One region of the Fusicatenibacter saccharivorans genome, then DNA from elsewhere that is predicted to be linked to it. Evidence: riboswitches for the same ligand, from Rfam matches in the RefSeq annotation. Region 1 holds a riboswitch; the other holds the start of a gene.
The links. A riboswitch is a leader RNA that binds a small molecule or an ion and turns the genes downstream of it on or off. The one in region 1 is predicted to bind cyclic di-GMP.
Positions count from the first base shown of each region.

Region 1 (4,430 bases):
TTTTCCTGAAGGAATATAAGAGTACTTTCCGATTCTTTTTCCCATGCTTCAAAGAAATTTTTGTTCGTATCCGTTTCAAGAGACAGTTCCCTCTCATGAAGTAAGAATTCCTCAACCAACTGCAGCTGGCTGTAGTATCCACTCACCTGAAGATCATAGGTCTGCTGTATCTGTTCAACAACAGCTCCCATACTGCTTTTTCCATTTTCGCTGATATACTTATTAGACTTACTTATAAGATACTTGATACAAACTAAGCTTAAAAGAATCATAAGTAGTATAAGCAACAGCCTTGTTATTTTTTTTCTTTTGTTTACCTTTTGTTCTATCTCCACTTTTACTGTTCAACCTCTATATAGTCTTCCGGTGCTGACGGCTGCTGTCCATTTGACATTGCTTCGGTCCATGCACTTGATAATGTTGTATCTTTAAGCTGCTCAATCTCACATTTCAGATTTATTTTTTTCAAAACAGACATTGTGGTGTCTGTAAGAAGAATCGAGTATTCCTTTTCTTTGTCTATTTTCTTATCATTAACTGTTAAGTCCTTTAACGAAAATCCACTTTCCTCTTGATTGACGATCATTTTCATACCGGATGCAATTGGTAATTCGTATTTATTGGTTACGTAAAAATTCTCATCAGCATCAGCAAGATAATTTTCCACGAGTTCATAAACCTGTTTACCATTGATTTTTGCAACATATAATGGTGTATCTGAACTCTTCGCTGTCATCATGCCAACCCGGCTGCTGGTGCATTCTCCTTTGTACATAGAAGAAGTGAAATAATAATATGGTGCCAGAGCCAGCTGTGCATCATTTTCTTCTCTGATCGTAGTTAAAATGGAAGATGCTGCATCACGGCCATTTCTATCGTTCAGTGAAATGGAATATTCATTTTCAAAATTCACCGTTGCTTTTTCTTCTGGATCTTTACGATTCATTACACTGCGAAAAGTATCATAAGCCTGTATTTCATCCATTTCCCCTGACAGTAATCCGTGAACAGCCTCAAGACTTGCATCAAATGATTTTTGGGCGGAATATCGGATATAAACAGCATTATTATTAATTTCCTCTTCCAGTCCAGGCACATCCTGCATCATGGTTGGAACATCTGTATTCAATGAAATAACACCGCTTCCATCCGCAATCAGCTTTTGCCCCTCTTCTGAAATCATACAATCCAGCACATCCAGCGCAGTATCCAGTTTCTCCCGGTCTTTTTCCAGGTTTTTGTTAAATGCAATGTTTAAGGACGGAGTCATGTACACATAGGATTCATCCGATGTCTGTGAAAAGTAAGGAATACGGATCAGCTCCGCATCCATCTGTTTCTGCAGCTGCTGCATAACCGTCGGATGTCCATGAAACATTGCTGATTTTCCTTCGACAAACATCTGGGTTCCTGTATTGATATCAATATTGATATCTTCTTTACCAAAATGCGAGTCCTTAAGAAACTGACTGGTTTCTGAAAAAATACGTTTCCATAATACATCATCAAACTTTACTTCATCCGCTGCAGTCTCTGCACCGTTTCGCCATTCAATACCATCCAGGCTTGTAAACTCACCGATTGCTGCAGCCTGGATGATTTCATTATTAGACCAGTCTTCACCAAGATCCATGGAATACGGTTTTATGCCATTATCATAAAACTGCTGACATGCCTGTACATATTCCTCATAATTTTCTGGAATCTTTACGCCATACTGATCAAACAGTGTTTTGTTGGCAATGATCGTCTGCGGAATACCACAGATTGGCAGCCACTGGATTTCATCCTCCGCATTCTTATAATATTGCACCGCATAAGAATAATACTTGGAAACAACATCATAAGAAGCAAAATCCATAAGATAAGGCTGTAAGTCCTGTGCATCTGTTCCAGAAAATCGACGTACTGTTATAATATCCGGTAATTCATCATGTTCTTTAAAATAACTGTATAAATCGGTATCATTGTTACCTATAATAAATTCAATATCCTGATCTGGAAACTGTTCATGGATATAGGGTGCAATATTTTTCATCAAACGATTTTCCCACAGATAAACGGTAAGATGATCATCATTTATAGATACTTCTTTCTTTGACTGTCCACATCCAGACAAGACAGCAGATGCTACAAGTACACCTGACACCACTGCTATCAGACAACGTTTTGCCTTTTTCATACTTTTATTTTCCTCATTCTTTCCTGATAAAATCATTATTGTTACGTCTATGAAATAACACCGTAAAAAAGCACCGTCAGACAGACAGTGCACCTCATTTTATGCAACTGGCTGCCATTTTAAAGGCCCTGTAGCTTTGCGTCCCAGACTTTCATCTGGTTTGCCAATTTCCTTATTATAGCTTTAATCTTATGTAAAAAACTGATTTTATTATACTTTAGTGTTCTACTATACACAAGAAAAAAATTAACATTTTAACGTTCAAAAACAAAAAAAGAACAGCCGATACATATACTCGAACTGTTCTCTTACTTCCGAAGTCCACGCAGCATTGACATTACTGTTTCCTGCTCATTTGTACTCAGATCATTCCATATCCCTAGAACTTCTTTCTGTTTTTCTGTCAGATTCTCTGAATTATCTTCTCGAAAAAACTGCGATAATGTCACGCCCAAAGCTACACATATTTTTTCAAGTGTGATCAGCGACGGCAGGTTTTCCTGCTCTGGTTCATATGGTACTTACAATTCCACGTTGTATGTGATAAACTATTATTGTCCATTTAGACTACCTTTACAATCCTTTTTACAGCAAGTATACTTATTATATCGAAAAAATAATATGAAAATATCTGCAGAAATTATTAAGATATTGCCAAAACATAGAAAACAAATCACGGAGATAACAGAAACCACACTTCCCATCAGACAGATCGTCCTGCAGACCGGCTTCAGCCAGCAGTCCTATTTCGGAAAATGTTTCCGTGAAAAAATGAACTGCTCCCCACGGGAATACCGCAAGAACAGAACCGAATGCCGCTTTGTATAAAATGGCATCCGGTTCTGTTCTTTTTATTTCGCTGCGGCACTTGCCCAAAACGCTCTATTTCTTCCCGCAACCCATTTATTTTCTTTCACACAGTAGCTTCCTCTTAAACGAATATCTTCTGAAGAACTTCCGACCTCTACTGCATATCGTCCTTTTTCCACTTTCCAGTGCATATCAATGTCCAGAAAAGCCATTTGATCCGTTTTCACCTCAAAGCATACCGTTTTCTTTTCGCCCTTTCGCAGGTGAATGCGCTTAAAACCTGCCAGTTCTTTTACTGGTCTTGTCAGGCTGGCATATTCATCTCGTAAATAAAGCTGGACAACCTCATCTCCTTCACAGCTTCCCGTGTTCTCAACAGCGCAGGAGATCTGAACCGTATCTGCTGCCTTTTCATTTCCCATCGAGATATGTAAATCCGAATATGTAAATGTTGTATACGACAGTCCGTATCCAAAATAATATCTCGGTCTGTGCGGCATATTCACATAATTGGCAAAACCGATACTGCCGCTCTGATCCCAGGAGGAACCATATGGATGATTGTAATAAACCGGAAGCTGTCCCACTCCATAAGCAACGGTAACCGGAAGTTTTCCTCCCGGATTATATATTCCGGTTAAAATATCAACTACTGCTTCTGCTCCTGTTTCTGATGGACTCCATGCTTCCAGAATAGCATCTAAATATTCCTCTGCAGCATCACTGGAAATCGGTCTTCCATCAAAGTGAACGCCAACCAATGGTTTTCCAAGCTGCGCAGCCTTGCGAATAAATGCATCCTGACATTTTGGAAGGTTAATATCAGTACTGTCAATTCCTTCTCCCATTGATGCCATGGAACACGTTCCGTGCTTACCGCCAAGCGTCAGTATCACAATGTCTGCCTGCTTTGCTGCCTGCAGCGCTTCTTCAAAATGACTTTCGTCGTTTCCTGCAATCGGATAGCCATATGCATATAAAATCTCACTTTCCGGAAAGCGGATTTGGAATTCTTCATACAGATTTCTGCATTGCGGTTTCTGTCTTTTCAGGATCTGATCAAACTGCTCTGTCTCATCAGACTGAATATTGGTTCCCGGAACCGTAATAATCTCATCTGCATCTGCCTGTACAACTCCGCTTACACCTGCAATAGAATTGGCAATCGCATAGGTAGACTCCATCATACACATATGTGTGTATCCACCAAACATTTTTCTGGCATACCCGGCATGCGGTCCGATCACCGCGATTTTTTTCCCTTTTGCCGCAATCGGCAATACGCCGTCATTTTTCAGCAATACCATGGATTCTCTGGCCGACCGCAGGGAAGTGTTCCTGTCTGCTTCCTGCATTACAAGAGCATGAAGCTCTTTTCCTTCCAGCGCATAGGGATTTTCAAATAAGCCCATTCTGAATTTTCCCTCCAGAACCCGCA
Region 1 is NZ_JAQEGR010000019.1:12,339-16,768, forward strand. Features, by position in the region: gene PGS38_RS15210 (ATP-binding protein) at 1-191, opposite strand, end outside; gene PGS38_RS15215 (ABC transporter substrate-binding protein) at 338-2,182, opposite strand; cyclic di-GMP riboswitch class I at 2,282-2,357, opposite strand; gene PGS38_RS17870 (helix-turn-helix domain-containing protein) at 2,804-3,010, shown strand; gene PGS38_RS15220 (glycoside hydrolase family 3 N-terminal domain-containing protein) at 3,034-4,430, opposite strand, start outside.

Region 2 (4,430 bases), on a different contig from region 1:
TGTAAGATACCATCTTCCAGATTAATATCTTCTTCATTGATAACATCCATCATCATTGTTGCCAGTGTAATTCGAAGATCATCCGGTTCTTCATATCCAAGACTTGCTGTTAAACTCCCCTGCGGATCTGCATCAATCAACAGTACTTTTTTACCTTCTCTTGCCAGTCCAATACCTACATTTACGGTTGTGGTGGTCTTGCCGACTCCACCTTTCTGGTTTACTACGGATATAACTTTACACATGATTTCTTCCTCCTTTAACTTTCCCATGATTCTTTTTTCCATAATTTCAGCAGTGCCAGTATTTCCCGTTTCATCATTGCCGGTGTATAGGAATTTGGAAAATACTTGTGTAACTGCTCGTTTGTGAATGCCACTCTTGTGATCTCACCCTTTTTAACTTCACACATGATTTCTTCCATCTTTTCCAGCGATAACTGTTTTTCTTTACTCAGCTGCTTTATCCGCTGAGCCTGTGAGAGTGACGGAATCGCCTGTGCATAATCCATTGCTTTAAGCAGTTCTCTTTGTTCATTTTCTTTCAGTGCTGCTATTTCCACAGCCGGGCAAAAAGAAATAATTTCATCATCCAGCTTCTGCAACATTTCTGGTATCAGCTTTGTCAGTGAAATATAACGCTGCACTTGTTTTGGGCTATCACCACAATCCTCACTGATAATATCTATCGAACGTTTTCTTGTTTTTTTGTGGTCAACTTGGCTCTTTTTTCGACCACTTTTTCTTTTCAATACGTCATTCTTTAATTTGTAAGCAAAAGCCTTTTCACTGTAGCTGATCCGTTCTCTATGAAGATTCGAATCCACCATGCTTAAGATGGAATCATCTTCACTTAATACCCGGATGATCACCGGTACTTTACGGTATCCAAGTTTCTCTGCAGCATGTTTTCTTCTGTGACCGGATATGATTTCATAGTAGCCATCCGGTACCGGTCTGACGATCAGCGGATTTAAGATTCCATATTTCTCAATGCTTTCCTGCAGAAGAAACATTTCCTTATCATCTTTCACCTGAAACGGATGCTCCTTAAAAGGGCGGAGACGTTCAATCTCAATTTCTATGATTCTTTCTTCTTTTTCTCCTGATTGTCTGTTTGCATCAGTCATCTTGACTCCTTTCCTCCAGGATTCAGGAAATAAAAAATGCCTGCCTGGAACTTTTGTTGTAAGAAAAGTTCCAAACAGACATTGCCGTTTGACTATTAGCTGTAGCTAATAGAATTGAATACTGTTTCAGCTAATTTATGTTTGCAGGTTTCGGAGAGATTGTTTCTTTTCCTGCCTTTTCTCTGATTTACATCCCCAAATAAGGGGTGACAACAGAGCGGAACCCAAATGTTAGCTGGACTCTTGAAAAACCATGTTTGCAAACCGGTGATTTTGATTAGCTGTCAGCTAACAAAAATCGGATTGTGTTAGCTGGAAATGGATCATTTTGAATGGAATTTCATGCCACGAACGTGATTAGAAAATAAGAAAAGCGTTCGCTGTCAGCTAATCCAGCTAACATTTTCGAACGCTTTGAAGCCCGTCGCCAAGAGGATTTGAACCTCCGACCCCTCGCTTAGGAGGCGAGTGCTCTATCCAGCTGAGCTATGACGACACATGCCGCAAACCCTTGATTTTACTGGGTTTCTGGGATTTTTCCCTTCGGCCATATATAAGATTATCAACTCTTTTTCGAGTTGTCAATCTACAGATTTTTTTACTTTGGTAACATTAGAACGTTCCCCAAATTGGGGAATGCTTTGTTGTCACCTTTGGCATTTTTCAGAATAGATTCGAACTGAAAGTTGTTTTTCATTTTTTCCCTTTGGGGAATGCCTCGGCTTTCTCTTAGGAGGGGGACGCTCTATCCTGCTGAGCTACAGAAACAAGAATTATAAATGTTTCAGCCAGGTCAGAAACAAAAATATTATACTATATTTTTGCTGCTTTTTCAAGACGAAACACATACTTGCGATTCCGCAGTTTACTTCAGGAATTTTCCATTGTGAGTACCTGATAAATTCTCTTATAGGCTTTTTCATAGGTCCAGCAGCCTTCGACATTGTTGTAGTATTCATTATTTTTTTCGACAACATATTCTAAATCGTTTTCTGTTATGAGTCTGTATTTCATCGTACACCTCCAATGTTAAAAACAGTAATCTGCCAAAATCCAGAGGTCATTATATCATATTCCGATGGGAAAGGAGAAGAGAGTCTTACAGCAATGAATTAAAATAAAAAAAGAATCTCGGCAAAGCAGTCGAAAGGCTGTGACGCAAAGCTACAGGGCCTGTAAAATGGCAGCCAGCTGCGTAAATATGGAACATTTCGGTGATGGATGGCATCGAGGCGACGAAAAAAATTCGAAACAGTGTGCGTGAGGACAATGATGTTCCGATTTTTGCGATGACAGCAAATACCTTTGCAACGGACCGCAAGCGGTGCGCGGACGCGGGCATATTCCGAAACCGGTGAATTTAAAAGAGATTCAGACGACGCTGGACGAGAAAGTGCGGACGGCATGCGCCGGATAACGGGACGGATTAATAACAGAAAAATTTGGAGAAGGGGCTCTACTGCTTTGGATTGCAGTGGAGCCTTTTTATGGTGTATCATAGGAAGTAAAAGAAAACAGGGGAGAATCACGGAATGGAAATTGCAGAAAATATCACATGGACCGAGGAACTGGAAAGGCTGGATGTGCTTCTTTCGCAGGGGCAGTTCGAGCTGCTGCTTCCGGGTGAGCGGTACGGTGGAGGAGAAAAGGAGATCTGGCTTGTCTATCTGATGAACGATGCGGCAGAGAGCTTTCTCGTTTTTCATGACGCGGAGCTGACGGGAACGTATCAGAAGGAATACGAGGGAGAAATAGATGCTGCACTGGAAAAAGACGGGGAGCAGTACGTTCTGATCGTGCGGCAGGGAGAGACGGTGTGCACGCTGTTTTTCAGCCGCCTTTCACTGGAAGTGCATCTGTTTGATTACGGAAAAACGGGTCATTTCTGGGTGGACGGATACGAGTATCTGCGGCAGATTGAGTTCCGTATTGCGATCCTGCGGGACAAGCTGGAATACCTCGGCGAGGCGTTCTGCACCGAGGAAGAAATGCGTCTGGCATCGCTGGCCAATTTCCCGCCGCTCAATTTCTGCTGCTACCCGGCCGTGCCGGATCAGTATCTCGTACCGTCATGCCCGTGGTGGGAAGCGACGGAAGAGGCAATTACGGAGATGAAAAAACTGGCATCGGAGGCAGGCGATAAAGTGCTGCTGTGGTATCTTGCACTTTATGAAAAATGGCAGGGAAAACTCCTCGCAAAACAGATCGCAAAACTGCTGCATACGAGCCGCCACGCGAAAGTCGTGGATTTACTGGAAAAAAAACTGGCCCGCGAAGCACAGAATTATCCGAAACGACGCTTCACCGGCGAAGAAGGAACCCAGATCCGAAAAATCCAGGAGCAGGCAATGAAACGGAAAAAGATACTGGAAGCCGAAGGAAAACGCGCATCATTGCTGCGCGAGGAGCCATTCTTTTATGCACGGGATTCGGTGGAATATAAGGTCCATCTGATGATCTGGGGAACGAGAGGGAAAGAGCGGGTTGTGGAGGTTGAGACGTTTAAAATTTCCAGAACGCAACGGCAATGATCAGCTCCTTTACGGATGAGCCGGAAGTGATTCAGTTTTAATACCAGTAGACAAGAAGTCCCCCGCTTCTAAAGTGGTGGGATGAATTGTTAAAAGAAACATAACGGCAGTGGCGGGCGGAGAGAAATCGGTATCCTCCACAGACATGAGGTAAGTCACAGTCGAACTATTTTCGACATGTCAGACTCCGTGAAAATACCGACTGTGAATTGAAACAAGGGATAAGGTAAAATAGAAAGCGCTTATTTGAGGCGGGAATGAAATCTCAAATAAGCGCTTTTTCTATACGCTGCCGCCAAGTCAGGCTGCGGGCAGTTTATAATATTTCGATGTATGCTGGCGGTAGAGCAGCAGCAATCCGCGGATGCAGAGCTCGATAGCCATGGCGATCCACATGCCGCGCAGGCCGAGCGGGGTGATGAGAAGCACCGCGAGACCGAGGCGGATGACCCAGATGCTGCCAAGGTTCAGAAGGCTTGGCACAAACGTATCGCCTGTTCCGCGGAGGGCTCCGGCGGCAACGATGGAAGCGCCGAAAAACGGCTCGGCGAGCAGTTCGATGCGGAGTACCTCGGCGGCAAACGAGCGCACCTGCGGGTCAGGAGTCAGAATGCTAAAGACGAACGGACAGAAGATCATCATCAGACCTCCAGTGATGGCCATCAGGACTGCGCCCATGGCAATGCAGATATTTCCGTAGCGTTTCGCCAGCTTGTAATTTCCGGCGCCGTAGCTTCTGCCGACGAGCGTTGTCGCGGCGGAACCGATGC
Region 2 is NZ_JAQEGR010000011.1:66,431-70,860, reverse strand. Features, by position in the region: gene PGS38_RS11465 (ParA family protein) at 1-245, opposite strand, end outside; gene PGS38_RS11460 (ParB/RepB/Spo0J family partition protein) at 260-1,225, opposite strand; tRNA gene PGS38_RS11455 (tRNA-Arg) at 1,552-1,625, opposite strand; gene PGS38_RS11450 (hypothetical protein) at 2,000-2,143, opposite strand; cyclic di-GMP riboswitch class I at 2,253-2,328, shown strand; gene PGS38_RS11445 (response regulator) at 2,347-2,487, shown strand; gene PGS38_RS11440 (DUF3878 family protein) at 2,662-3,660, shown strand; gene PGS38_RS11435 (MATE family efflux transporter) at 3,961-4,430, opposite strand, start outside.
Region 2: another riboswitch for cyclic di-GMP. It lies ahead of PGS38_RS11445 (response regulator); the one in region 1 lies ahead of PGS38_RS15215 (ABC transporter substrate-binding protein).